DNA from 3 places in the Mesorhizobium sp. IMUNJ 23033 genome. Region 1 is predicted to be linked to each of the others. Evidence: riboswitches for the same ligand, from Rfam matches in the RefSeq annotation. Region 1 holds a riboswitch; each other region holds the start of a gene.
The links. A riboswitch is a leader RNA that binds a small molecule or an ion and turns the genes downstream of it on or off. The one in region 1 is predicted to bind thiamine pyrophosphate.
Positions count from the first base shown of each region.

Region 1 (9,393 bases):
CTTGGCCGGTGGTCGGCACTTTGTGAAGGGCTGGAAACTGGCAGATGCAGCTCGGCAAAATAAGGAATCGGATTTCAAAGATAGATCATTTCAGAAATCCCATTCTCAAAATCCACACCGACGAACGCGGCGCAAACCTTCAGCGTTCCCGCTTCGCTCCACTCCGTCCAACCGCAGGGCGATTGCGCCGGGGAACATTCCTCGGCGTGGCGAGTTTTGCTGTTGTAGGGCGCAGCGCCGACATTTCAACCGAAGCGCCGACAAGATCGCGGTGGCGAGCCCGCCGGCAAGACCCGGAACAGGAGCGCGGCATGATCGAAGACACGGCAGGACGAACCATGGTCCGCGCGGCGATGAAGGCTCCTTATCTCGAGCGCGAGGAGGAGCATCTTCTGGCCTTGCGCTGGAAGGAAGATAACGACCAGCAGGCGCTGCACCGGATCACCGTCGCGCATATGCGGCTGGTCATTTCCATGGCCTCGCGGTTTCGCCACTACGGCCTGCCGCTCGGCGACCTGATCCAGGAGGGTCATGTCGGCTTGCTGGAAGCCGCGGCGCGTTTCGAGCCGGACCGCGAGGTGCGGTTTTCGACTTATGCGACATGGTGGATCCGCGCTTCGATGCAGGACTACATCCTGCGCAACTGGTCGATCGTGCGCGGCGGCACCAGCTCGGCGCAAAAGGCTCTGTTCTTCAACCTGCGGCGCCTGCGCGCCCGGCTTGCGAACGGTGCCGAACCGATCTCCAACGCCTCACTCTACCGCGAAGTTTCCGTCGCGCTCGGCGTCTCCGAGGCCGACGTGGCAATGATGGATTCCCGCCTCTCGGCTCCCGACTCTTCGCTCAACGCGCCGCTTGCCGACGATGCCGGCACGGCCGAGCGGATGGATTTCCTGATCTCGGACGATCCCTTGCCGGACGAAATTGTCGGCGACACGATCGACATCGAACGCCGCTCGCTATGGCTCAAGGCAGCGCTCGGCGCGCTCAATGCCCGCGAACTCAGGATCATCGAGCAGCGCCGTCTGACCGACGAGGGCGCAACGCTTGAGTCGCTTGGCGAAGCGCTCGGCATTTCCAAGGAACGCGTCCGCCAGATCGAAGCCCGCGCCATGGAAAAGCTGAAGGTTGCGCTGGTCGAGCAGAACCCCGAATTCATGGCGACAGCCGCCTGAACCTTGCCGTCCTGAACCTTATCTATCTGTGACGATCTTGACCTTGTCGCCGGTCGAAACGGCGGCGCCCGGCGACATCGCGTTGAGCACCCTAAACAGGTCGAGCTTGCGGTCGACGCCGACCATCTGCGCGGCGAGCGAGCCCATGGTCTGCCCCGCCTGCACGGTGACGACGCGGATATGCAGCGGCTTCAGCGCCGCCTTCTCGGCCGCGCTGAGGATGCGGAACGAGCCGCTCACCGAGCGCGCCACCGGATCGAGCGTGGTGCTGGCCGAGGGTGCCGCCGTCAGCAGCCGGTAGACCTGGCCGCCGGCGCGGATCACCGCGATGTCGAACTGCCAGCCGTCGGCGCCGGCATGCGCTGTCGCCGCCTCGTTGCCGTTGATGGTTTCCTGCTTCACGCTCGCATCGTCGAGACCGGCCACCCAGCCGCTGCGGATATAGTCGGTCAGCGGGCGGTTCTTGTCGATCGAAACGCCGTCGAAGCGGATCGCCATGTCGCCCGGGCCGGTCGCCGTCACGGCGGCGGCCGAATTGTCGATGACGAAGCCGTCGGGCACGGTGAACGACACGCCGAGGCCAGGATGCAGGAAGGTCTGGCCGCGCACATAGCCTTCTTCCGGCGTATCGCCGTAAAGCAGGCCGTCTATGCCGGCGAGGAAAGCATCGCGGTCGCGCGTGCCAACGCCCGGCGGGCCGAACTGACGGGCATGCCGCTGTGCCAGGTCGATGCGCTGCGGCGTGTTGGGGTGCGTCGCCAGGAAGTCGAGGCTGGCATCGGTGGCGCCGCTGATCGAGCGGAAATCGGTATAGGCCGACATCGACTGCAGGAAGCGGCCGGCGGCGTAAGGATCATAACCCGCCTCGCCGACCGACTTGATGCCGATGGCATCTGCTTCGAGCTCCTGGTTGCGCGAGAACTGCGCAAGCCTGAGCTTGCCGCGGATGAGTGCGGCCTTGGCGGTCGGGCTGTCGCCGAGCACATCGGAGACGACCTTGGTCGCCAGCCCTTCCTCGGCCTCCAGCTGCTGCCGCTGCAGGCCGTGATTGGCGGTGACGTGGCCCATCTCGTGCGCGATGACGGCGGCAAGCTCGGCCGAATCATTGGCCAGTGCCAGCAGGCCGCGCGTGACGTAGAGATAGCCGCCAGGCAGCGCGAAGGCGTTGACGTTGGGCGAATTTAGGATGGTGATGCGATAGGTCTGGGTCGGATTGGCAGACACCACGGTCAGGCTGCCGACGACCTTGGCCACCATACGCTCGAGCTTGGGATCGGAATATTCGCCGCCATAGGTGGCGAGGATGCGCGGATGCTGCGCCTTCGCCATCTCGGCGAGCTTGCTGTTGGCGACGACATTGTCGACGGTGACGGGCCTGTCGGACGGCTGGAAACCGGATTCCTGCACATCCGGCGGCGTGAACATCTGGCAGCTTGCCAGCGCCACGGCCAAGCCGGCCAGCGCAAGGAATCGCGCCAGCGGCTTCATCAACAGTCTGTCCTTGCCGGTCGGCAGATCGGCGTCCCTTCTGTTGTTTGCGGCAAATCACGGCCTATGCCGGACCAGTATGGCCGGACCTAGCCACACTCCTCTGGTCAAGGCAAGCAAACGCCGCATCGTCCAAACCCGGTTTGGCCGTAAATTATGTCCGCTTCCGGGCAATATCTCGTGATCCGGTGTTGACCGGTCCCGAGCCGATATAGCGCCGGAAGGCTTCCGGTCCAGCGCCGTCGAAGAAATCGGCCGCCGTCCCCGCCGCGGCGACCGCGCCATTGTCGAGAAACACCATATCTTGGCCGATGCGGCGCGCATCTTCGGGCTGGTGGGTGACGAACAGAACCGTCATCTTCCGCTCGGCATGGACACTGGCCAAAAGATCCAGCATGTCGTCGCGCAGGGCCGGTCCGAGGGAGGCGAATGGCTCGTCGAGCAGAAGCACCGGCCGGTCGCGCACCAGCACGCGGGCAAGTGCGACGCGCTGCCGCTCGCCACCGGAGAGCTCGCGCGGCAGGCGGTTTTCCTTGCCGGCAAGGCCGACGCGCTGGAGTGCCCCGGCGATCGCCTCGCGGTCGGCGCCGCTTAGGCCGAGCGACGGCGAGCGGCCGAGCCCGACATTGCGCTCCACCGGGAGATGGGCAAACAGATTGTTTTCCTGGAACACCATCGACACTGGCCGGACCGAAGGCGGAGCGGCGCTGACTTCCGCCTCGCCGATCAGCACGCGGCCCGACCCTGGCGCCTCGAAACCGGCCACCAGATTGAGCAGCGTCGATTTTCCGGAGCCGCTTGGCCCCATGATGGCGGTGATCCTGGAAGCGGCAAACTGGACATTGAAGAGAAACGACGCCTCGCCGTAGCTGAACGAAACATTGTCCAGCCGCACTGCTGCCCCGTGTTTCACGTCGGCGCCATCATGGGTGGGCGTCATGCTCGTTCTCCCCGCCCCAGCCGGTCTGCGACAAGCACGAGCGCCAGGCAAACCATGCCGAGCAGCAAGGCCAAGCCGGCGGCGTCCGCGGTCCGGTAACTGCCCATGCGCGCCAGCAAAAGATAAGGCAAGGTCTGCACTGAATCGCTGCCGAACAGCGCGATGACGCCGAGGTCGCCGAGCGACAAGGCCATGGCGAAGGCGAAGGCTGTGGCCAGAGGCCGCCTGAGCGACGGCCAGTCGACCAGAATGAGCCGGCTCCAGCCTGAGATGCCAAGTTGCGCGCAAAGCCGTTCGTGCCGTTCGCTCGCCGCATCATAGGCGGGACGCACGGCACGGATGGCGAAGGGCATTGCCATCACCGCGTTGACGGCAACGACCATGACAGGCGCGACGGCAAAGACGTCGCTGATCGCACTCAACAGCAGGAACCAGCCGGCGCCGACGACGATGGGCGGCACGACCAGCACAAAGCCGGCGCCGGTGTCGGTGGCATGTTCGAGCAGCGTCCGAGGACCGACGCCGCGCATCAGCGCGAGTGCTCGCCGCGCCATGATGAGCGACAACGACAGCGCCACCGCAAGAACCGCCGAGAGCAAGGCAAGCACGACGCTGGTCACCGTCGCCTGTCGCACGGCAGCCTCGCCCGCCAACCGGCCGAGATCGGCGCCAAGCCCGGCGGCCAACGTCGCGGCCATCGGCCCGGCGACGAACAGCAAGGCCAGACCGATCAAGGTGACGTTCAACGCGGTCTCGGCCATGCCGGCGGAAAGATACCGTCGCGGCGCCACCGGCAGATTGGCATCGCCAACCGTGTTGACGCCGAGCCGCATCAAGGCCAGCACGACGACGAAGGTGAGCGCGATCTGCAGAAATGTCAGCGTTACGGTCCGCGCGGGATCGAAATCGAAGCGCAGCGCCTGGTAGATGGCGACCTCCAGCGTCGTGGCGGCCGGCCCGCCGCCCAACGTCAGCACGATGGTGAAGGAGGTGATGCAGAGCATGAAGACAAGCCCGGCAATACCGGGGAGTGCCGCGCGCAGCGCCGGCCATTCGATCAGCCGGAAGGCGGGTCTTGCGCCCATGCCGAGCTGACTCGCCAGCCGCCATTGGTCGGCCGGCACCGTCCCCAGCGCCTCCAGGAACAGCCTTGTGGCCAAAGGCAGGTTGAAGAAGACATGGGCGACGAGAATGCCTGACAGCCCGTAGATGCCCGGCCAATTCCGGCTGCCAAGAATGCCGGCGAAATAGCCGGCATTGCCGTAGAGCGCCAGGATGCCGAGCGCAGCGACGATGGCCGGCAGTGCCAGCGGCAGGGCGAAGAGCTGCAGGATCAGGCCGCGGCCGAAAAAGCGCGGATGCCGCGACAGGGCGCGCGCCACGAACAGCGCCGGCACGACGGAAAGCAGCGTCGAGAGAGCCGCTTGCCACAGCGTGAAGCGGGCGACGCGCAGGAGATAGGGATCGAAGGCGGACGCAGCGCCGGAGAGGTCGCGTGCGCCTTCGAGGATGAGCCCGGCGAACGCGCCGCCGATCAGTAGCGCTATTGCCGAAAGCGCGACGATGCCGGCGGTGATGCGGGGATCGGTCGAACGCGCCGGTACCATCCCGACCCCTACTTGCTCATCACCGCCAGCCATTCATCCACCCAGACCTTGCGGTTGGCCGCGACCTCCTCCGGACTGAACAGCAAGGTCTTGGTTGGCTTGACCAGTCTGTCGAAGGCCGGGTTGAGCGGCTTGTCGGTCTTGCCGGCCGGGTACATCCAGTTGGTCTCGGGAATGACATTCTGGAACTTCGGTCCGGTCATGAAGGCCATGAACTTTTCCGCCAGCGGGTTCTTGGCGCCGGTCGTAGTGATGCCGGCAACCTCGATCTGCAGATACTCGCCTTCCTCGAAAGACGCCGCCTGGTAGCGCTCGGTGTTTTCGGCGACCATGTGGTAGGCCGGCGACGTCGTGTAGGACAGCACCATCGGCGCTTCGCCCTTGGTGAACAGGCCGTATGCCTCGCTCCAGCCCGGCGTCACTGTCAGCACCTTCGACTTGAGCTTGGCCCAGGCCTCCGGCGCCTTGTCGCCATAGACCGACTTGACCCAGAGCAGCAGGCCGAGGCCCGGTGTCGAGGTGCGCGGATCCTGGATGACGATCTTGTCGGTTGCATCGCCTTCGACCAGTTCCTTCAGGCTCTTCGGCGGCACTTTTAGCTTTTCGGTATCGTAGACGACGGCGAAATAGCCATAGTCGAACGGCACGAAGGTGTCGTCGCTCCAGCCGCCCGGCACGTTGACATCGGACACCGCGCCATGCGGCGCGAACAGGCCGGTGGCCTTGGCTTCGGCCGTCAGGTTGGTGTCGAGGCCGAGTACGATGTCGGCCTTGGTCGAGGCCCCTTCGAGCTTGACGCGGTTGAGCAGCGCCACGCCGTCGGCGACCGAGACGAAGTCGAGGGTGCAGCCGCATTCGGCCTCGAATTCCTTCTTCACCAACGGACCCGGACCCCACTCGGCGGTGAAACTCTCATAGGTGTAGACGGTGAGCTTGTCCTGCGCTTGCGCGGGTGCAGTAACAGCCAGGGTGATTGCTGAGATCAGTGCGTATAAAAGCGTGCGCATCGGCGCCTCCTTCGTTCGTGTTGAAAGGAATTGAGGCGTCGGGTTGTCCGAAACGTCTAATCCCTCCGCCGGTACAAACCGGATCAGGTTCAGCGGGTTGGCTGGTTTGCCTCTCAGCCGGTCCGCGAAGATCGCGTCCGGCACCCCGTTAGAGCGTTTCGACACATAGGCCCGGCCGATGTGGCGTGCAAGCGGAACTTTGCCGGGGATCCAGTGCATGTTGCCCAAAGACGCGACGCACGTGAGGCCCGGCCTTCCGTTTCGCAGGCAGGGCTGGTAAGGGCCACGAGATATGAGCACATTCACCATCCTGCTTGGCGGCGATCTCATCCGCACGCCACTGCTCGACCGCCAGATCGAGGGCACGCGCGTCATCGCCGCCGACGCCGGCATCGGCCATGCTCGGATGCTGGGAGTGATGCCCGAACTCTGGGTCGGCGATTTCGATTCCGTGCCGGCGGATTTGCCGGACGATCTGGCCGCCGTGCCGCGCCAGGTGTTTCCGCCCGAGAAAGACCAGACCGACGGCGAACTGGCGATATCAGCCGCACTCGAACGCGGCGCCACCAGCCTGGTTCTCGCCGGCGCCTTCGGCGGCAAGCGTGCCGACCACGCCTTCCTGCACCTAGCCCTCGCGGTGCGCCTGGCCGAAGGCGGGATGGATGTGCTTTTGACCAGCGGCGCACAGGAAGGCATCCCGCTTTTGCCTGGAAAAGCCGGTTTCAGCTACGCCGACGGCACGCTGTTTTCGGTGCTCGGCTTCTCCGACCTTGCCGGCTTGAGCGTCACTGGCGCCAAATGGCCGCTCGACCATGTCGAAGTTGCGTTCGGCTCGTCGCTGACCATTTCCAACGAGGTCAAGGGCCGCCTCGAAATCGCCTTGGGCAGCGGCCGTGCGCTGCTGCTTGCCCACCCCTACCCCTTGCCTGAAAGCTGATCATGGCCCCGCCGCTTCTCAATCTCGACGGGGTCAAGCTCACCTTCGGCGGCACGCCGCTGCTTGACGGCGCCGAACTCAGTGCCTCGGCCGGCGACAAGATCGCGCTGGTCGGCCGCAACGGCTCCGGCAAGTCGACGCTGCTGAAGATCGCTGCTGGAATGATCGAGCCGCAGGATGGCGAAGTGTTCCGCCAGCCCTCGGCGACCGTGCGCTATCTGCCGCAAATGCCCGACATGGACGATTTCGCCAACGTTCGCGCCTATGTCGAGGCGGGACTGGGGCCCGCCGACGATCCCTACCGCGCCACCTATCTGATGGAACACCTTGGCCTCACCGGCGAAGAGAAGCCGAACGATCTCTCCGGCGGCGAGGCGCGCCGCGCAGCCCTTGCCCGCGTCATGGCGCCCGAGCCCGACATTTTGCTGCTTGATGAGCCGACCAACCATCTTGACCTGTCGGTGATCGAATGGCTGGAGGAGGAGCTTGCCCGCACCTCGTCGGCGCTGATCCTCATCTCCCACGACCGTCGTTTTCTCGAGCGCGTCTCGCGCGCCACCGTCTGGCTCGACCGTGGCCAGACCCGCCGGCTCGACAAGGGCTTTGGTCATTTCGAGGAATGGCGCGACCAGGTGCTGGAAGAGGAAGAGCGCGAGCAGCACAAGCTCGGCCGCCAGATCGTGCGTGAGGAGCACTGGCTGCGCTACGGCGTGACGGCGCGGCGCAAGCGCAACATGCGCCGGCTTGGCGAGCTGCAAACCATGCGCCAGCGCTTTCGCGGCCATCGCGGCGCCGAGGGCACGGCGACCCTGGTGGCCAGCGACGCCGCTGAATCCGGCAAGCTGGTGATCGAGGCCAGGAACATCGAGAAGAGTTTTGGTGACCTCACCGTGGTCAAAGGCTTTTCGACCCGGATCCAGCGCGGTGATCGCGTTGGTCTGGTCGGACCGAACGGCGCCGGCAAGACGACACTTCTGAAGATGCTGACCGGCGAGCTGGCACCGGATGCCGGCTCGATCCGGCTTGGCGTCAATCTGGAGATCGCCACGCTCGACCAGAAGCGCGAGGCCGTCGACCCGGCCGAGACGCTGGCGCATTACCTCACCGACGGGCGCGGCGAAAATCTCGTCGTCAATGGCGAGCAGCGCCACGTCGTCTCCTACATGAAGGACTTCCTGTTCAAGCCGGAGCAGGCGCGCACGCCGGTGCGCGAGCTTTCCGGCGGCGAGCGGGCACGCCTGCTGCTGGCTCGCGTGCTGGCGCGGCCGGCGAACCTTCTGGTGCTCGATGAGCCGACCAACGATCTCGACATGGAGACGCTGGAACTGCTGCAGGAATTGGTCGCCGGTTTTGCTGGCACTGTCATCCTGGTCAGCCACGATCGCGATTTCCTCGACCGCACCGTGACCAGCGTGATTGCGCCTGACGGCGGCGGCCGCTGGATCGAATATGCCGGCGGCTATTCCGACATGCTGGCGCAGCGCGGCGGCACCAGGCTGGAAGACCGCAAGGCGAGGCCGAAGGACGCTGGCGAAGCGCCGGCCACAGCTAGGTCAGAACCCGCGGCTCCGAAAGCTCCGGCCAAGAAACTCTCGTTCAAGCAGAAATTCGCGCTGGAATCGCTGCCGAAGAAAATCGAGGCGGTGACCGCATCGATCTCAAGGCTGGAGAACAACATCGCCGATCCCGCCTACTACGAGCGCGATCCGGCCTCGTTCCAGAAGACCATTGCCGCCCTCGACAAGGAGCGCTCCACGCTGGCCGCGCTCGAGGAGGAGTGGCTGGAGCTGGAGATGCTGCGCGAGGAGATGGAAGGTTAGAGCTGGGCCTTCTCTGACAGCAGCCTGTCACAGGCAGGCATCGCAGATCGCGGCGATGTGCCTTGCGTCCGTACCACAGCAGCCGCCGAGCACGCAGATGTGGCCGAAACGGTCGCGCATCGCGCGATAGCGCCGGCCGAGGTCGACCGGATCGCCGGGATCGAGCTCGGTCGCCGCGTCGAGCTCGGCATGGCTCTTGGCGGACGCGTTGGCGCGCACGCCGCGAATGCGGCCCACCCAGCCTCCGTCGCCGGCAAGAACGGCGTCGAAATGGCTGGGGTGCGCACAGTTGATCATGAAATAGGCCGGTGCGCCGTCGGTTTCGTCGTCAACGGTTTCGATGGCATCCTTCAGGCTCTCGCCGGAGGGCAGGCGCCCATCGGTCTCGACAGTGAAGGAGAGCACCGACGGAAGGCCCG
Region 1 covers NZ_JBJACT010000031.1:2,032-11,424, reverse strand. The annotation lists gene ACFX5Q_RS27385 (RNA polymerase factor sigma-32) at 312-1,175, shown strand; gene ACFX5Q_RS27380 (M48 family metalloprotease) at 1,194-2,663, opposite strand; gene thiQ (thiamine ABC transporter ATP-binding protein) at 2,818-3,603, opposite strand; gene thiP (thiamine/thiamine pyrophosphate ABC transporter permease) at 3,600-5,210, opposite strand; gene thiB (thiamine ABC transporter substrate binding subunit) at 5,219-6,217, opposite strand; TPP riboswitch at 6,261-6,375, opposite strand; gene ACFX5Q_RS27360 (thiamine diphosphokinase) at 6,510-7,154, shown strand; gene ACFX5Q_RS27355 (ABC-F family ATP-binding cassette domain-containing protein) at 7,157-8,974, shown strand; gene ACFX5Q_RS27350 (homocysteine S-methyltransferase family protein) at 9,002-9,393, opposite strand, start outside.

Region 2 (9,393 bases), on a different contig from region 1:
CTGGTGAAGATGGCGAAGATCGAAGCGCATTCGGCGCCGGGCTGGCTCCCCGGAAAAAGCCCCATGAAAAAGGTCACGGTGAAGGTCAGGAAGCCCAGCACCGGCACCGACTGGAGGATGTCGAGCGCCGGGATGATGATCATCTCGGCGCGGCGGCTCTTGGCGGCGAGCGTCGCCACCGTGAAGGTGAACAGCAACGATGCGATGATCGCCGCGAACATGCGTAGCGTCGTGCGCAGCGCGTATTCCGGCAAGTTGGCGATATCGAGCGTCACTGGCGTCGTCGAAAGCATTTCGGCCGGTGCCCGCATGGGGGTGGCGCCATGCGCCAGGAGCACCATCAGCGCCGCCATGATCGCCAGCGCGACGAGGTCGTAGCTGTTGGGCATGATGCGGTTGCGCGTCAGCTGAGCGGCTTCGCGTTGCGAGGTGCGGTCGTGTGGCAGGAAAATCATGGTGAGGCCTCATTGTCCGAATGAGGGTTTCTGCATGAGAAGCGGCACGCCGAGTGTCGAAACCCAGATCATGACAAGGTCCATCCTGGGGGCCCGCCCCGCCCACGTGTTAATCCAGGCGGTTACAGCGGCATCGATTTGGAACATTGAAAACTCCGTCGCCTTGCGGGCTTGTGGTCGGCGTGCAGCTACCCGCGCACGCCATGGCCAAGCGGGACGACAATGGCGGCGGTGGCAAAGGATGCTCCCAATAGTGCGGGCCGGCTCTGCGAAAAGCGGCCGCACCATTGGCCGACATGCGGAAAGGCGAACAGGAAGCCTTCATCGACCGGTGTGGCAGTCAATGGCCGCCGACATTCTCGGCGAGGTGCTGAACGGGAGGTTCCCCGCAGATCAGGAGGCCCGCTGAGAGTCAGGATCGAGTTTGTTAAACGCGTAATCGCCCGAAAGCTGTTTCGACGAATATCATCCGGGCGAAAATCCGCACACCGAAGCCGATGCGGACGCTTCGACGAAGCCTGTTCGCGATCAGCGACCCCAATAGTCGGGATGCCAGCGATGGTGGAACCAAAATGGCGGGTGCCAATGACGAACTGGGCGAACGAACACAGGATGGTTGGGAACGCAATTCCCCCATCTGTTCATGTGCCAGCCAGGGCCGCATCTCCAACCGACGTTCTCGATGGGGGCCGGTGCGACAGCAGGATTTGCCATTGGCAAAGCATTTGACGCGACGCCCGAAAGCATCAGTGTGGCCGCCGCCATGGCGATAGGTAGAATGTGTCTGATGAGCATTTACTGTATTCTCCAACGCACAGACCTCTTGCGAAAGCCATTCCAGTCGGTGCGACGCGCCAACCCACGCCCCTCTAGCCGGGAGCTAGAGGGGCGTGGAACGACATGAGGAGTTGAGATCATGCCCTCTCGTGATCCCTGGGGGTTGTGGGCGGGGGCTAGGGTCACAAAACGAGAATATTTCAGGCCTCCTGCGCTTTCTATTCACATTGATAGACCAACGATCACTTTGCCTTGATTGGCACTGCCCGGTTCGTAGGCATGGCAATCACTTCGATCCGGGCGCCCTCGCCTCGCGAGACGACTTGCTGGCGTCGAGGACCACGACGGCCCGTATGAACAGGTTCAGGTCGCGGCACAAGACAAGGAGCCTCGCGCTCCAGCCGGCAGCTCTACTGGATGCGGTTCAGATACCCGTAGAGATAGATATTCAAAAGCGTCGCGGCATGATAGGCGGGCCATCCGGTCACCGCCGGAGGGTGGTGTCTCAGTTTGAAATTTTGACGGCTAGGAATCAAAATTATATGCCCCAGGCGGGCGGCTCGAAAGCCAGCAAGAAATACCGATTACGATCAACGCCGCTGCGATAATCTTTCATTTGTCTCGATGGTGAGGCCTCGGTCGTGCCGCTCAACATCATCCTGCTAGCTCTTTCAGCGCTCATCCTTTGGCGGCCGCGGTAAGAAGGCACCAATTCCGTCGCGCGGATGAGAGACGCGAGGGCGGAACCGCAAACAACTGAAGAAACTGTCGACCGAGGCCGTTTGCGGGGTGGGAACTGAATATACTCCTCGTCCACGAGTACGGACAGTCGAAACCATCAGGAGCTCACGGCTAGCCGCCATTGATGTTGATCGTTTGCTCGCTGATGTCGCTGTCATGTGGCTGCATTCTTCTGCAGATTCTCGAAAACAAACCGCTTGCCTTTGCGCACGCTGTCTTCGAGTGGGCTCGCCTTCGCCAGATGCGCCGCAATCGCGCTGGCTAGCATGCAACCCGTCCCGCGCATCGATGTGGCAAGGCGCGGCATGTCGAAGCGGACCGGTGCTTGATCGAAGCGCAACAGAATATCGGTTGATCGAGATCCCGATGCGTGGCCGCCCTTGATCAGCAGGGCCTGCGCTTCGGCGGCCAGCAATCCTTGGCCTTGCCATACTGCGCCGTCCTCATCCACCGCCAGTTCCGCGCCAACAAGGAGCGCCAGTTCGATGAGATTGGGTGTGACGAGACGGCAAAGCGGCATCAGATTGCGCTTCATGACGGCGATGGCGCCTGCTTCCAGCAGAGCCCGGCCTGAAGTGGAGGCCAGTACGGGGTCGAGCACTGCTGGCACGTGCGGATTTTCGCGCAGCACGGCGGCAACGGCAGCGATGATCTCAGCCGTTGCGACCATGCCGATCTTGATGGCCGCCACCTTGTTGGCCTGCAGCGCAGCGCGCATCTGATCGGCCACCAGATCGGGCTGTAAAGGATGGATTGCGGTGACGGCTTCGTGCGTCTGCACTGTTAGCGCTGTAACAGCAAGGCAGGTGCGCACGCCAATGGAAGCGATTGTCTCGATGTCGCGTGCTATTCCGGCTCCGCCGCTGGAGTCCGACCCGCCAACGACGAGCACATACGGTTCTCGCCTCAGCGCCATTGGTCTGTCTTTTCGATCCATTCTCGCGTGCGCGCTTCGGGGTCGTCGTTCAGCGTGATGTCGGTCACCACCGCCGCGCTGTCCGCGCCAGCCGCAAAGACACCGTTGAGCCGGTCCGGGTTGAGGCCACCAATGGCGACCAGGGGAATCGGTGCGACCCGGCGCTTCCACTCGTTGATCCGTTCGACGCCTTGCAGGGCCCATTTCATCTTCTTCAGGATGGTGGGGTAGATGGGGCCGAGCGCGATGTAGTCGGGCGCGGCAGCTATCGCCGTTTCCAGCTCGATATCATCATGTGTGCTCAGTCCGAGCCTCACGCCGGCTACCTGAATCCGCAAACGGTCGGCGGTCTGCAAATCCTCCTGGCCAAGGTGGACGAAGTCGCAGCCTTCCTCGATTGCCAGGCGCCAATGGTCGTTGACGATGAGCTGGCAGTGGTGCTGGGCGCACAAGGCCTTCGCCTTGCGGATCTCCGCGCGCAACCCGGCCTCATCCATGGTCTTTATGCGAAGCTGAACCAGCTTAACGCCAAGCGGCACCAGCCGTTCGATCCAGGCAGCGCTGTCGACGATCAGGTAGAAGGGATCGAGCTTCATGAAAAAACTGCCCTGCCGATCGTCGGTGTCGATGGCACGGCGACGTCGCGCGGTTCGAGCATTCCCGAACTGAAAGCTTCACGACCGGCCTCGACCGCCTTGCCGAAAGCACGCGCCATGCTGACCGGATCAGCTGCCCTGGCGACCGCCGTGTTCAGGAGCACGGCGTCAAAGCCGAGTTCCATGACGGTGGCCGCGTGCGACGGCCGTCCGAGCCCCGCATCAACAATCAGCGGGACGCCAGGGAAATGTCCGCGCATCGAGCGAAGTGCCATGATGTTGACCGGGCCGAGGGCGGAACCGATCGGTGCGCACCACGGCATCAGGACCTTGCAGCCCACCTCCAGCAGCCGCTCGGCGACGACAAGGTCGTCGGTGGTGTAGGGGAATACCGCAAAACCGTCCTCGCACAGGATGCGGGCGGCTTCGACCAGGCCGAACACGTCCGGCTGCAGCGTATCGTGGTTGCCGATCACTTCGAGCTTGATCCAGGTCGTACCGAAGACTTCGCGCGCCATGTTCGCGGTCGTGACCGCTTCCTTGGTGGAGTGGCAGCCGGCAGTGTTGGGCAGGATCCTTGTGCCGAGCGAGCGGATCAACGACCAGAATTTCTCGCCAGCCCTGCCGCCAGCCATTTCACGGCGCAAAGAGACGGTCACCACCGACGTGCCCGAGGCCTTGACCGCATCGGCAAGGATGGCAGGCGAAGGATATTGAGCCGTGCCGAGAAGCAGCCGGGAGGCTAGCGTCGTTCCGAGAAGATCGAACATGCTAGCCTCCCTGCATCGGCGAGAGGATTTCGATTCGGTCGCCGTCGCTAAGCTGGAACTCCGCCCGGTTGGCTTTGTGCACGAGGTCGCTGTTGACGGCCGTTGCTAGCCAATCGCCTTCATAGTCGAGCGCGGTAAGCAGCGCCGCCAGCGATGTGGCGGCTGTCTCAAGCGCTTCGCCGTTGACGATCAGTTTCATGTGCAAACTCCACGGGTTTGTCGTGACTGAAGACAAGCTCGGCCGCCTGGCGCGCCATGGCTGGTGCAAGCAGAAAGCCATGGCGATAAAGCCCGTTGATTGCGATCGTGTTTCCGCTTGCTTCGACACGCGGTAGATTGTCGGGAAAAGCCGGGCGAATACCGACGCCTGTCTCGACGATACCGGCCTCGCCGAAGGCCGGATGGAGTACGCAGGCGGCGCTGAGCAACTCCATCATCGATCGGACCGTGACCGGTTCTGGGGACTGGCTTTCGATCATTGTCGCGCCGACCATGAAACGGTGGTCGGCGCGCGGCACCAGGTAGAGCGGGAAGCGCGGATGCAGCAGCCGGACCGGGCGCGACAGCGAGACTTCAGGCGTGCGCAGGATCAGCATCTCGCCACGAACGCCACGCAGCCCGTCGTCTTCTGCCGCCATACCCGTGCAGTCGATCTGACGATCGAAGCCGGAAATGTGCCGGGCATCGGCGCCGAAGTGGAATTCGACACCCATGGCCACGAGCCTGTCATGAAGTGCCGCCATCGCCTCGCGCGGGTCGAGATGGGCCTCGCCAGGAAACAGCAGTCCGCGCCGGAAGCGGCCGGCGAGGTCGGGTTCCAGGAGCGCAATTTCATACTCATCGACACGCCGATGGCCTGACGTGCGACTGGCGAAGCGGTCGAGCTCGCCCGCGTCGCGCAGCGCGGCCACGACCAGTGTTCCTGCCCGCGTCACCTGGCCCGGCGTCGCGGCATCCCACCAATCGGCTGCATCGCGTCCGAGATCGAGCACCGGCTGCTCGGCGCTTTCACGCTCGCACCATGGCGCCAGCATGCCGCCGGCAAACCACGACGCGTTGCCACCAAGGCTATGCCTTGCCTCGGCAACGGTCACCGCCGCGCCGCGCGTGGCGAGTTCGAAGGCAGCGGTGAGGCCGGCGACGCCGGCCCCTTTGACCAGAACCTTCATGATGGTTCATGCGCCTGTGGCATGAGCGGTGCGCCGCTCTCTTCCGCTGGCACGTAGAGATCGCCGCCCTCGCGGTATTTCGCCGCCATTGCCGCCATGCCCTCTTTCTGTGCCTCGGCGCGGATGTCGTGGGATATTCGCATTGAGCAGAATTTCGGCCCGCACATCGAGCAGAAATGCGCCAGCTTGTGCGCCTCCTTGGGCAGGGTCTTATCGTGGAAGGATCGCGCCGTTTCCGGGTCGAGCGACAGGTTGAACTGGTCCTCCCAGCGAAACTCGAAGCGTGCGCGGGAAAGGGCATCATCCCTGAGTTTCGCCGCCGGATGGCCCTTCGCCAGGTCGGCGGCATGGGCGGCGATCTTGTAGGTGATCACGCCAATCTTGACGTCGTTGCGATCGGGAAGGCCGAGATGCTCCTTCGGCGTGACGTAGCAGAGCATTGCGGTGCCGAACCAGCCGATCATCGCGGCGCCGATGCCTGAGGTGATGTGGTCGTAGCCAGGCGCGATGTCGGTCGTCAACGGCCCCAGCGTATAGAACGGCGCCTCGCCGCAGACGGCCAGCTGCTTGTCCATGTTCTCCTTGATCTTGTGCATCGGCACGTGGCCAGGCCCCTCGATCATCACCTGGCAGTCCTTCGCCCAGGCGATCTGCGTCAGCTCGCCGAGCGTTTCCAGCTCGGCGAATTGCGCCGCGTCATTGGCGTCGGCGATCGAGCCGGGACGAAGGCCGTCGCCGAGCGAGAAGGACACATCATAGGCGCGGCAGATGTCGCAGATCTCGGCGAAATGCTCGTAGAGGAAGCTTTCCCGGTGATGATGCAGGCACCATTTGGCCATGATCGAGCCACCGCGCGAGACGATGCCCGTGACCCGGTCAACGGTCAGCGGGATATAATGCAGCCGCACGCCGGCGTGGATGGTGAAATAGTCGACGCCCTGTTCGGCCTGTTCGATCAGCGTGTCGCGGTAGACCTCCCAGGTCAGATCCTCGGCGATGCCGCCGACCTTTTCGAGCGCCTGGTAAAGCGGCACCGTGCCGATCGGCACCGGTGCATTGCGCACAATCCAGTCACGGATATTGTGGATGTTGCGGCCGGTCGACAGGTCCATCACCGTATCGGCGCCCCAGCGGATCGCCCAGACCATCTTTTCGACCTCTTCGGCCATCGACGAGGTGACGGCGGAGTTACCGATATTGGCATTGATCTTCACCAGGAAATTGCGGCCGATGATCATCGGCTCGCTCTCGGGATGATTGATGTTGGCGGGAATGATCGCCCGCCCGCGTGCCACCTCGTCGCGCACGAATTCCGGCGTGACGAAGTCTGGGATCGCCGCGCCGAAGGCTTCGCCGTCGCGCTCAAGCTTGCCGCGCAGGATCTCGCGGCCAAGGTTCTCGCGGATGGCAACGAACTCCATTTCTGGCGTGATGATGCCGGCGCGCGCATAGGCAAGCTGGGTCACCGCCTTGCCGGCCTTGGCTCTGAGCGGGCGGTTGCGAACGGGAAACTCCGGCGTCAGGCGCTCGCCCGCCGCGAATCCGTTGTCTTGCGGCCGGACATGGCGGCCGTCATAGGCTTCGACATCGCCGCGCGCCATGATCCATTCGTGGCGAAGCCGGGCAAGGCCCTTATCGATGCTGGTTTCGACAGTCGGGTCTGTATAGGGGCCGGACGGATCGTAGACGGTGACGGGCGGTTCGCCGGCTGTCGGATGGACGGAGATTTCGCGCATCGGCACTTTGATGCGCGGATGGAGGAGGCCGGATTTGTGGATCTTGCGTGAGGCGGGCAGTGGTCCCGTCGATACGGTGGGGGTGAGGGCATTCATCTTGAGGCTCCTTTGCTCGTGCATTGGAGACCCAGTTCTGTGCCGGAAGGATGAAAAGACGCTTTGGCCGCCCTGCTTGCGACAGGACCTCGGGCGTGAACTCCCGCAAAGCGCTTGCACCGTCCCTACGCCAGTATGAACTGGATCAGGTTCAACGGGTCACTGCGCCGCGAAAGCCAGCAGTATCTCAGCCCCTTGCCGGGACTCCCCTGGTGAATGCGTCAAATTGAACGGGCTGGCGCCATGTTGTCAAGCGCGTTCGGCCGCGGCGGTGATCGGCGGCCAATCAAACCGAGCGGAGGAGATCGTGTATGCGTCGGGGACAAGTCACGACGATGCAGGGTCTTATTCTCGGCCTTCGCTGCGCGACCGTCAGCGCAACTCTGACGAGGGCACAGGCCGCGCTGTTTCAAATTTCGACCCTCCAGCTCAATGGAGCCGATCAGTCGAGTTTGCGCAGCTGTGCCTCACACGCGCGCAACAACAAACATTGGTGGACCACATCCCATAATCCCACCTGCCGCTCACGAATGTTTGATATGGTGGCCACATTCGGAACACGAACCGACGGAAAAATCGTCCAGTGGCATCAAGCTGGAGGATCACATCCTGTGCGTACCGTTCCGAAATCAATTGCCGCTGTGCTGCTAGGCACGGCCGTTGTCGCCTCTCCCGCTCTGGCCAAGAACGGCAATGGCAATGGAAACGGCCAGTCGGCCGGCAAGAGCGCAAACGCGGCCAGCAATATGTCGGCGAGCGCGAATGACAGTTCGGCGAGCAAGCTGGGCGCCTTGAACGGCTTCATGCATGCTTCGCCGAGCGCCTTGGCACACGCCTCCGCAAAGTCGGAAATCGGCAAGGTTGCCGTCGTCTATGCCGGTCTTCTGCAGAACTATCTGTCGCCGCAGCCGGGCAGCACACCCCCAACGCTGGCTCAGGTAGCAGCCGCCCTGGCTGCCGCGGCGAACAAGCCACCGTCTGCCAACTCCGTCGAGGCGGTGAACACGAAACTGGAGTCGATCAACCCGACACTTGCGCAATTGATCTCGGCTTATTCGGGTGGGCCTTCGGCCCTCGCCGCGGCCATCTACCAAGCTATATAGGTCTGTCTCATTTGGGCGAGAAACGGTCATCATCAGCCCTCTCTTGTGCTGGTGCCGATTTGCCTCGAAGGGGACTGCGTCACGCAGACTGCAGACTATTGTCGTCGCTACAGAGAGATAGCGATCATATAAGTCGCGAACACAAGAAACTCCCATGCTGAAGCCGCCACCTAGTCGCTCGAAGACCACCCTGGAACACGTGCGGAGGCGTCGGGACCGATCCGTTCCTGGTTGTCGGAAAGTGACAGCGGCGCCTACCATGGCCTGCCCTGCACAGGCGCCGGATGGCGATCACTTTCCGTTGAGGTAGCTGTTCTTCCCCGGTTGAACCGGAACGAGCCGAAATCGCGCCGCAAAGCGGCCTTTTTGCGACGTTCTAGTCCGGTCTCCCGGCGGGAGATGTCCTTCTCGTGCTCTTACCTGAATGGTCGATCGTGATGCAGACGGTCTCGAAATACCTCGCCTTCTTCGTCGTTCTCGCCGTCTTCGCGATGGCCTCGACTGCCGGGGCGCTCGCGCAAGGCGAAAAGCGCATCGCCTTCGTGATCGGCAATGCCGGCTATTCGTCGGGCGCGCTCGCGACGCCAGCCAATGATGCCGGCCTGATCGCACAGACATTGCAGGCGGCGGGGTTCGATGTGGTCGGCGCGCGCGACGTTGATCAGGAGTCGCTGCGCGGCGCATACCGTGATTTCCTCGGTAAGGTCTCGGCCGCCGGTCCCGACGCGGTCGTCTTCGTCTACCTCGCCGGCTACGGCGTGCAGTTCGAGGGGGAGAATTATTTCGTGCCGGTCGACGCCCAGATTGCCAATGCGGCTGACGCGGCGATGGCGGCGGTGCGGGTTTCCGACCTCACCAAGCCGCTCGCCGCGCTGCCGACGAAGGTCAACATCGTCGTGCTCGATGCGGCACGGCCCAACTCCTTCGCGCAGTCGAACCAGCCACTCGCCGGCGGCCTCGCGCTGGTCGATCCCGACCCGAACATGCTTATCGCCTTCAACGCCGCGCCGGGCACGGTCGCGCCCGAGGGCAAG
Region 2 covers NZ_JBJACT010000015.1:131,170-140,562, forward strand. The annotation lists gene ACFX5Q_RS18060 (ABC transporter permease) at 1-455, opposite strand, end outside; gene ACFX5Q_RS18065 (hypothetical protein) at 644-799, opposite strand; gene ACFX5Q_RS18070 (GCG_CRPN prefix-to-repeats domain-containing protein) at 984-1,250, opposite strand; gene ACFX5Q_RS18075 (hydroxymethylpyrimidine/phosphomethylpyrimidine kinase) at 2,128-2,889, opposite strand; gene ACFX5Q_RS18080 (thiamine phosphate synthase) at 2,880-3,485, opposite strand; gene ACFX5Q_RS18085 (thiazole synthase) at 3,482-4,255, opposite strand; gene thiS (sulfur carrier protein ThiS) at 4,257-4,454, opposite strand; gene thiO (glycine oxidase ThiO) at 4,423-5,424, opposite strand; gene thiC (phosphomethylpyrimidine synthase ThiC) at 5,421-7,256, opposite strand; TPP riboswitch at 7,361-7,477, opposite strand; gene ACFX5Q_RS18105 (hypothetical protein) at 7,568-8,359, shown strand; gene ACFX5Q_RS18110 (caspase domain-containing protein) at 8,797-9,393, shown strand, end outside.
Region 2: it holds a riboswitch for thiamine pyrophosphate, as region 1 does, so the genes downstream of both, thiC (phosphomethylpyrimidine synthase ThiC) here and thiB (thiamine ABC transporter substrate binding subunit) in region 1, are expected to answer to the same signal.

Region 3 (9,393 bases), on a different contig from region 1:
CGACAGCGAGGTGTAACGGCGTGGGCACGATGCGAACCGGACGTCCGATCAGGGTCAGCTTCGACGGCGAGATCGAGGACATCGAGGATGTCAACGCCGCCGCCGACCTCCTGCAGCGCTGGCCTGTCGACCGGCGCGGGCACGTCTACCGCAGTGCGCTCAATGCCTGCAGCGCCGCCATCGCCGCGCAGATCTCGCCAGACGATGCGCTTAAGGTGTTCACCGGCTTTGCCCGGGTGACCGGGATTCTCGTTGTCGATGACGACCCGGCCATGGTGTTCGAAGAGAGAAGCGTCTAGAGCCGGATGCCGAAATAGGGGCATGCCAGACAAGCTCATCGCGCCAGCTCCGCCAACAAAGTGCGGCGGCGGCCGTGGAATCGTGCGTGGTGGTGGCTGCAGTAGGAGTGCGTCGCCGAGGTGCGCAGGCCGCAGCACAGCATGTCCGGCGCCGGCCTAGCGCCAGGCGCGTCCTTGTCAGGGTCTTCCTCCAGCGTGAGATCGAGCGGGGCACGACAGCGGCCGAACAGGCAGTCGATGAACCGCATGGCGGCGACATGCGGCTGGCGACCGGGCGACACCGGCGGCGGTGGCGCCGGCATCTTGTAACGAGGAGCGTCGGGCTTGTCCTCGTCGCGGACCAGGCCGTGCGGCGACAACCAGGCCGGCGGCAGCGCACGCGCCGGCTTCCTCGGCTTGCCCTGTTTTGGCTTTGCCGGCGTGCGGGCTGCAGAGGCGCCAGCAGGCGGGAATGGCATACCAGCGCCGCCCTGCCCCTCAGCCTGCCCGGAAGCCCTCGCCTGTCCGGCCAGCTCTGCCTGTCTGGGCTGGTCTGAATGTCCGGACTGCCTTGCTTGCCCGGACGGCCTGGCTTGACCCGCAGCGCGCCCTCCCGCCGCGGGCTTTGCCGCGTTCCTCCGGGGCCGGCCACTGGCGCGGCCGCCTTTGGGATTGGCGAAGCCGATGGCGCGCAAGCCCGTGTTGCGATGGACGATGCCAATGATGGCGTTGCGCGAGACCGGGCTGCCGCGCAGGGCGGAAAAGCGCAGAGCGATCCCGGTGGCCGATAGACCATCCTTCAGCCAAAGCGCGATCGCGTTGAGTTCGGTGTCGGTATAAGCAGCGGCCATGTCGGGATCCGTCAGTTGTGAAGGCCTCGCCCGGGGCGAGCGCCAGGGTTCGGCCAGAAAGGCCGTTGCGAAATCGTTCGAAGGGGTTGGTTCAGGCGGGGCTCACCGCCCCATTCAGGCGGCGGAGCGCGGCCTCGGCAGCCACGCGGGTCAGGCCGGACACCGCCCTGCCCGTCAGCCTGTCGAACAGGATGACGGTGCCGTCCTCGGTGCGGATGCAGGAGGCGGCGGCTGGTTCGCCGGTCCTCGGCAAACCAGCCTGGCGCGAAAAGGGGGCCGGAACCGGGGGAGGAACGGTTCCGGCCGATCCGGCGGCCTGCGGTGACCGCAGGCGGGCCGGATCCGGGGCAAAAGCCCCGGTCTTCGTCCGAGCCGGGGAGGAGGACAGCCCGGACGATTCGAAATGGGCGGACAGGCGCAGGATCATGCCGCCTCCCCTTGCGCGGTATCAGCGGCGGCCACAGCGGCCAGCCACTCGTAGCTGACGCTGGCGATGCCGCGCCTGCGGCTGGCGGCGACGACCTGCGCCCCGTGCTGCGGCGCGATGCGCTGGCGCCGGCGCATCTGCCGGGCTGCCTCGTAGCCGCAGCCGACTTCGGCGGCGAAGTCGGTGATGGCGGGCCAATGGTCAATCAGTGCGGAAATGCTTGCAGGATGCTCGATCATGCGCTAAGCGTACGATATGTACGAAAGAGTCGCAAGCAAAATCGTACACCTTGGACGATAAATTTCAGGCATTTTGTACGATGATGGATCCTCGACACAGATTGCAGCAGGCGCGGGCCGAGGCGGGCTATGCCTCGCCGAGCGATGCGTCGCGGGCGTTGCGCGACATCAACAAGAACACGCTGATCAGCCACGAGAACGGCAACCGGCCGCTGTCGCGCAAGGCGGCGGAGAAATATGGCCGCCTGTTCGGCGTCGATCCCGGCTGGCTGTTGTTCGACGGCAATCCCGCGGGAAGCGGCGGCTTCCACGAGGCCGGTTCGGCCGCGCTGATGCCCTCGCCACTTACCGTCGACGTGCCGATCGTCTCGTGGATCAGCGCCGGCGAACTCGGCAGCCAGGACAGCGTCGTCAACCTGTCGGACTATCCGACCATACCCGCCGCCGATCTCGAGCAGGGCGAATGGATTGCGCTGCGCGTCGACGGCCCGTCGATGAACAAGATCTCGCCGCCGGATTCCATCATCTTCGTCAATCTGCGCGACAAGCGGCTGGTGACCAATGGCTGCTATGTGATCTCCGACGAAAGCGGCCGCGCCACCTACAAGCGCTACCGCCCGAACGACAAGCCGCCGTTCCAGCCGGCCTCCTACATGGAAATCCCGCCGCCGGAACTGGAAGGCGCGATCACCATCATCGGGCGCGTGAAGCGGTCGATGATCGATATGTGAGGGGTGGTCTCCCCTCGAGGGGACCGGCCAGAGGGGGCGCCGCTAATGGAACGCCGGCATTCTGTCCGCGATAGGAAGTCGCGTCAGGAGGTGCCGCCCCCCTCTGTCGCCTGGCGACATGTCCCCCTCCCCTCGAGTGGGAAGATCAGAAACTCGTCCTACCCCAAATATTCATTGCTGAAATACCCGGCGAAATCCGGGCGCTTCTCCAGCGCCTTGCCATCACTGTCGCGCAATATGCCGGCGGTGAAGAGATACTCCCCCATCGCGTCCACCTTGGCCTTGTCGATGGTGCCGATGGCGCCGGCTTCGCTCCTCAGGAAATGTCCGTCGTTCAGCGCCTTCAGCGAGGCGTGGATCAGGGCCGGATTGGTGAGCGCGTCCTTGTTGGCCGCGATCAGCAGGTCGCCCGCCTCTTGCGCGTGGTCGACGGCGAACTCGTAGCCGCGCCGAGTCGCCTGAACGAAGGCGACGGCCGCTTTCGGATTGGCCTGAAGAAAGGCGTCGCTGGAGGCGATGAAGGTGGTGTGCTCGTCGGGCACGCCATAATCGGCGTAGCGGAAGCTGCGCTGCCTGATGCCTTTCAGTTCGGCCTCGACGCCTTCCCAGGTCGAGACCTCGAGCGTGAAATCGACGGCGCCGTTGGCCAGCGCCTCATAGGCCGAGGTGCCTAATGTCACCGTCTCAAAATTGCCCTTGCCGCCATCATGGCGGATGATGGTCGAGATCAGTGCGTTCTCCCAGGCACTGCCGAAGCCGCCATAGGTCAGGCCGTCGAGATCCTTCGGGCTCTTGATCGCGCTACGGTCGGCGTTGAACACGACGCGGCCGGTCTCGGTTTGCACCACGGCATAGACGGCCCTGAGGTCGGCGCCGGCGGTCTTCTGGGTGAACAGGCTGATGGTTCCGTTGATACCGAAATCGGCGACGCGGTTGGCGACCAGCGTGCCCGCGCCGGTGTCGCTGTAGGGCAGGATTTCGACTTCGAGGCCGGCTTCCGCGTAAAAGCCTTTGTCGCGGGCGATAAACAAACCGATGTGGTTGGTGTTGACGGTCCAGTCGAGCGCGACGGTGACCTTCTGTCCAGCGGCGAAAGTCCGGGCGGGGAATGGCAGACCGGCAGCGAGCGTCAGCAGCAGTGCCTGGCGGCGGGTGAGTTCAGTCATGGTCATCTCCTTGGGACGGTCATTGGGCTGAGGGTTGCGGATCGGTGGCGCCGAGCAGCGTGTCGAGAATGCCGGCCTCGAGCACGGCCGCCTCGCGCGCTGCGCTGGCGTCGGCGGTGCGCGGGCGCGGCAACGGCACTGCGATCTCGCTGACGATGCGGGCCGGGCGCGCGGAAAACACGTAGATGCGGTCGGACAAAAGCACGGCTTCGCGCACGTCGTGGGTGATCAGCAGCGCCGTCCAGTGGTGGCGCCGCCACATGGCTTCCAGCCAGCGCTGCATGGCCGCGCGGGTCAGCGCATCGAGCGCGCCGAACGGTTCGTCGAGCAACAGCATGTCGCGCTGCTGCACCACGGTGCGCAGCAAGGCCGCGCGCTGGCGCATGCCGCCGGAAAGCTCGGCCGGCCAGGCGCGCTCGAAGCCGGCAAGGCCGAACTCGGCAAAGAGCGGCGTGACTCGCTCGCGCGCCGCCCGGCGCGGCACTCCCTGCACCTCCAGCCCCAGCGTCGCATTGTCGAGGATGCGGCGCCATGGCATCAGCGCGTCGCGCTGCGGCATGAAGGCGAAGCGGCTGCCATGGTCGTCGAGCGGCGCGCCGTCGAACAGCATCTCGCCCTCGCCTTTCTCCGCGCCGGTCAGCAGCTGGAACAGCGTCGACTTGCCGGCGCCGGACGGACCGAGGATGGAGACGAATTCGCCTGCCGCGACATTGAGCGAAATGCCGGCCAGTACCTCGAGCGGACCAAAGCATTTTCGCACCTGGCGCAGCTCCAGCCGGGTCATTGCCGCCCCTCGCCGCCGCGTTCTCCTGCCGCTCGCTCCCAGGGCATGACAAGGCGCTGGACGAGCACCGTCAGGCCGAACAGCACCAGCGTCAGCGCCGCACTGACGCCGACCGCCGCGAGCACCAGGTCGGGGCGGAAATTGTTCTTGGCGTTGAGCATGTAGATGCCCAGCCCCTTCGCCGCGCCCGCATATTCGGCGAAGATCGCGCCGACCACGGCATAGGTGATCGATATCCTCAAGCCGGCGAAGAAATAGGGCAGCGCCGAGGGCAGCCGCGCCAGCCAGAAGACACGCCAGCGCCCTGCCCCCATGGCGCGGAGCATCTGGCCGATCTCCTTCTCGGTCGCCTCAAAACCCTCGACCAACGCCACCATCATCGGAAAGAAGGTGACGAGTGCCACGAGCAGGATTTTCGGCAGCAGGCCGAAGCCGAACCACAGCACGACCAGCGGCGCGATCGCCACCAGCGGCAAGGTCTGGCTGGCGATCAGCAGCGGAAACAGCGCGCGGCGCAATGACGGCCAGAAGTCGACCAGCGCCGAGAAAAGGAAGGCGGCGGAGAGCGAGCAGGCAAAGCCGGCAAGAGTGGCGCGGATGGTCGGGATGGCATTGTCCATCAGCGCCTCGCGATTCTCCCACGCCTGTCCTAAGACGCGCGAGGGCGCCGGCAACACCGTCGGCCTAACGCCGCCATAGCGGGCATAGAGCTCCCACGCAGCGAACAGCAGCCCGACCGAGACGGCAGCCGGTGCAGCCCTGGCGATGGCCGACGAGACAGCTGATCTCCCCCCTCGTGGGGAAGGGCCAGAGGTATCTCCTCCAGACAACGGGACGGACGGAACAGCCACGGAAATATCCTCGACGGCGGCGAGCGCTATGGCTCAGACAGCGGACGGGCTGTTGGCCGACACGGTGACGTCGAGGGTTACGTGGCCGGCGCCCGGCCCGAAGCGGCAGAAGGCTTCGTTCAGCGTGGCGAAGATGGCACCGGCATCGCCGCGCAATTTGGTGCAGAAATGCTTGGAGCGCTCGTAGACGCCGGACTGTTTGAGGAAGTCGATGCAGCCATAGATCTCGTCCATGTGGTCGCCAGTGCCCATCACATAGAGCGAGAATTGCGCCGCCGTCGCCTGACCGGTCACGGCGGTGGCCTGCACGGCGCGGATGGCGGCAACCTTGCGCTCGTCGAGCGGAATGACGGGGCCGCCGACCTCGTCGGAGCGGCAGATCGGATCGTCGGGCTCGCCCGGGCAGCCGCGCGAGATCGCCGCTGACAGCACGCAGTGCTTGCCGCTGGCGGAAGCCGCGACGAACAAGTCGCGCATCGCCGGGAACAGCACTTCGGGCGGCCCGACCAGCAAGGTCGAGATGTCGTCGGTCTCGATCCTCAGCCGATCGCGATACGGATCGAGCGCGCCAAGCGCGCCAAGGATGACGCCGACGAAATCATCGGCCATGGGATAGAGGGAAATCTGTGCGCCAGAAAACATAGCCCGCCTCGCTCCGCTGGTATTACCCAGATCAGCTTTTAGGGTCTGTGGGCTTGCCGCCCCCGTCTCAGCCCCGACCGTACGGAGCACCCCTGTGGATGCCGGGGTTAAAGCACTGTTCGGCGAATTGGGGAAGAGGGTTTGTCGAGGCGTGACGCGAATGTGTGTTGGGCCAGGTTTTGACAGTCTCCCGCTTGGGGGAGATCGGTTTCAACGCTCCGCGTTATAAGATTTTCACCATTTTCTTATAACATCCTTGAAATTCAGCTGGATAGCGCGCAGTTATAAGAAAACTGACAAATTCTTATAACGGAAGGCGCATGATCGGAGTGCTAGCCATGAAAACGATCGATCTCGCCTATCGCACGATGTACGCCGAACTCGTGCAGCGTAGCCTGGATGCCTCGTTCGAGACCTATTTCTCGACGGCGGGCAACTTCGTCCGCGTTCCGGTAAAGGGCCGCGACTACTGGTACTTCGAGGAAACCCGCCCGACGAAGACAAGGCGATACGTCGGCCCGGCCGAAGACCCCGAGATCGCAAAACGGGTCGCCGCCTTCAAGGAGATCAAGAGCGACCTCAAGAGCCGCCGCAAGCTGGTTTCCAGCCTCGTGCGCGACGCCGGCTTGACCGCGCCTGACACATTCACCGGCGAAGTGGTCGAAGCCCTGGAGAAGGCCGGACTCTTTCGCCTGCGCGCCGTTTTGGTCGGAACGGTCGCCTTCCAGACCTATGCCGGGCATCTTGGCGTGCGGCTGCCTGGTGCCTCGCTGCAGACAGGCGACGTAGACTTCGCTCAATTTCATTCCGTCTCGGCCGAAGTGGACGACAGTCTGCCGCCGGTCATTGAGGTGCTCAAGGCAATCGATCCGACATTTCGTCAGGTTCCACACCGAACAGACGCCGGACGGACCACACAGTTCGAGAACGCTTCCCGCTACAAGGTCGAATTCCTCACTCCGAACCGGGGCAGCGACGACCATGCGGATCACGCAAGCCCGATGCCGTCGCTGGGAGGCGTCTCCGCGCAGCCTTTGCGGTTCCTGGATTTTCTCATCCGCGACCCCGTCAGAACGGTGCTCCTGCACCGCTCGGGCGTGCCCGTGCTGGTGCCCTCGCCCGAGCGCTACGCCGTCCACAAGCTGATCGTCGCTTCACGCCGGCAAAGCGCCGCAGCGAAGCGGGAAAAGGACCTCCATCAGGCGAGCCAGCTGGTCAAGGCGCTTGACGCCACACGCCGGCAGGATGACCTCGCCTTCGTGTTCGCGGAAGCATGGAACAGGGGCGACAGCTGGCGCGACGCGCTCCGGAAAGGCCTGCACCTGCTCGATCCGGACAGGCATGATATGGTCGGCCAGATCCTCGGGAGGGCGCTTGCCGATATTGGCGCGCAGCTCGAAGGATTTCCAATGCGGCTCGCCTGAGGCGCCGGCATTCCGATGGTTTCTATCCATCTCTTTCGTTCATATTGTACGAATTGCACTTGACCAGTATTCGTACGTAAAGTACGATATCTTCTCTTTGAGGGGATATCCTTGAACACCGCAAATCACGCCGCCTTCGCCGATCTCTCCCGCCCGCTCTTTTCTCCCGCAACGACCGACCAGAGGCAGCGCCTCGCCGGCGCCTGGCGCATGGCCAGCCAGGATATCGCGGAGGACATCCGCTTCATCCGCCAGTATCTGAAAGTCATCGCCGAAAAAGAGGAGCGGCTGTCGACCGGCACGCTGGTCCACAGCCGCGCCTATGTCGATGCCTGTGCCGGCTGGCTGCCGCAGACCGTGGCGCGCTATCTGCGCAACCTGCGGGCAATCACCGAATGCGAACTCGCCATGACGGCGGCCGGCATCCGCTTTGCGCTCTCCAGCGATGCCTGGGATGCGTGAGGGCCGAGCGGCGGAAAGCTGTCGGTCTGGCCGGGAATGCAAACCCACTGGCCGCGGGGCCAGTGGGTTCGTTTGCCGCTGAAGCGGGAGTGATCAGCCGCAATCGGCCGGCGCGGCCGGGCCGGAGCCCGTTGGGGAGCCAAGCCTATCTCAGACCGAGAAAACTCAGGATCGCGATGACGATTACAACGGCCCCGACCAGCCAAATGATATTATTCATGACGTGCTCCTTCGCCCAAAATTGGTGCTGGAAGCACAACATTAGCGACGCCTAAAGGTTCCCGCCGGTCGGGCCGTCGCCGCGCGGGGAATGGCGGCGGCGCATGGCCCTGCTCTACGGCGCGATCGGAGTAGCAACCTGACTTTTACTGGGTGTATTTAACTAACGCGCGCTGGCTGTCACGAAACTAATTAGACTATTCTAATTTCCTTAAGCTGCAATCTCGGCGTGACGGGGCGACAATGCAGGTTCCATGAACGCAGCCAATCTCTACCGGAGACGGCGCTGCCGCGCCGCATCCATTTCCCATGGGTCATTGAAGAGAGATTTCGTGGCCGGCGCTCAGCCCTTGGCTTTTGGCTTGGCGGCCTTGGCGGGTGCCTTGGCCTTGGCGGCTGCCGGTTTGGCTGACTTGGCGGCCGCAGCCTTCTTCGGCGCAGCCTTGGTTTTCGGCTTCGCCGCTCCGTCGATCTCGGCTGTCGCCTGGTCCCAATGTTGCATGTCCGAGCCCTCGGGCCGCCCGGCCTGTTCCCAGATTTCGTGCGCCCGCTGGCGAATGCGTTCCTGCCTGTCGTCCGTCACTGTCGCCTCCGTGGTTGGGTCCAAATCGGATGGGTCCAAATCCCGGCAAAACATTAGCGGATATTTCGACCGGCGTCTTGGGGCGTAGACACGCTCGACGCCGCGATTTCCTTTAGTGGTCGTTGGACAGGACCGCGACACCCAGCAATGCCGCCTTCTTGGTAATCAGCCCGGCGAGATCGGCGTCGGAGCGCTCTGTGCCGGTGCGCCGGCGCAGCTCATCGATCGCCTCCTTCATCGACAGCAAGCTGGTGCTTCGCTCGGCCAGCAGCTTGTCGCAACAGGCCGCGACATTGGTGGAATTGGGGGTCTCGACATGCGGCAACATGGGAATGCTCCTTTGAACAAACCCGTTGCCCGCCGTCTCCTCCCGAAGACGGCGGGACAGGTATCATGCATCACTCAATGACTTCGACGACCCTGCGCGTGCCGGGGTCGACCAGCACGGTGTGATCGCCCACGACCGTGTATCTGTATTGAGTGTCGGGAACTTCCCGAAGCTCTACAGTGTCGGGCAGGATAGAGCCGACGTTAAGCTCGACGCCGAGAAGGCTGATCGAAGCCAGTGGGTGCTTGTGCACATATTCGCGGATGTCCGTCCTTTGTTCGGGCGTGACCACGACGGCCTGCGGCTGGGTTGTAACAATCACATCCTCAGCGGCAGCGACACCGACGCCTGCAAAAAGAAGCAGCGCGGCGGCGGAAGGAATCAGGGTTCTCATCGTTCTCTCCTGTT
Region 3 covers NZ_JBJACT010000029.1:89,418-98,810, reverse strand. The annotation lists gene ACFX5Q_RS26695 (DUF982 domain-containing protein) at 30-299, shown strand; gene ACFX5Q_RS26690 (GcrA cell cycle regulator) at 335-1,129, opposite strand; gene ACFX5Q_RS26685 (hypothetical protein) at 1,221-1,556, opposite strand; gene ACFX5Q_RS26680 (hypothetical protein) at 1,553-1,795, opposite strand; gene ACFX5Q_RS26675 (helix-turn-helix transcriptional regulator) at 1,876-2,526, shown strand; gene ACFX5Q_RS26670 (ABC transporter substrate-binding protein) at 2,685-3,692, opposite strand; gene ACFX5Q_RS26665 (ABC transporter ATP-binding protein) at 3,712-4,476, opposite strand; gene ACFX5Q_RS26660 (ABC transporter permease) at 4,473-5,243, opposite strand; gene ACFX5Q_RS26655 (YkoF family thiamine/hydroxymethylpyrimidine-binding protein) at 5,361-5,969, opposite strand; TPP riboswitch at 5,960-6,073, opposite strand; gene ACFX5Q_RS26650 (GSU2403 family nucleotidyltransferase fold protein) at 6,308-7,393, shown strand; gene ACFX5Q_RS26645 (hypothetical protein) at 7,505-7,855, shown strand; gene ACFX5Q_RS26640 (DUF2934 domain-containing protein) at 8,418-8,657, opposite strand; gene ACFX5Q_RS26635 (hypothetical protein) at 8,770-8,985, opposite strand; gene ACFX5Q_RS26630 (DUF1236 domain-containing protein) at 9,056-9,379, opposite strand.
Region 3: it holds a riboswitch for thiamine pyrophosphate, as region 1 does, so the genes downstream of both, ACFX5Q_RS26655 (YkoF family thiamine/hydroxymethylpyrimidine-binding protein) here and thiB (thiamine ABC transporter substrate binding subunit) in region 1, are expected to answer to the same signal.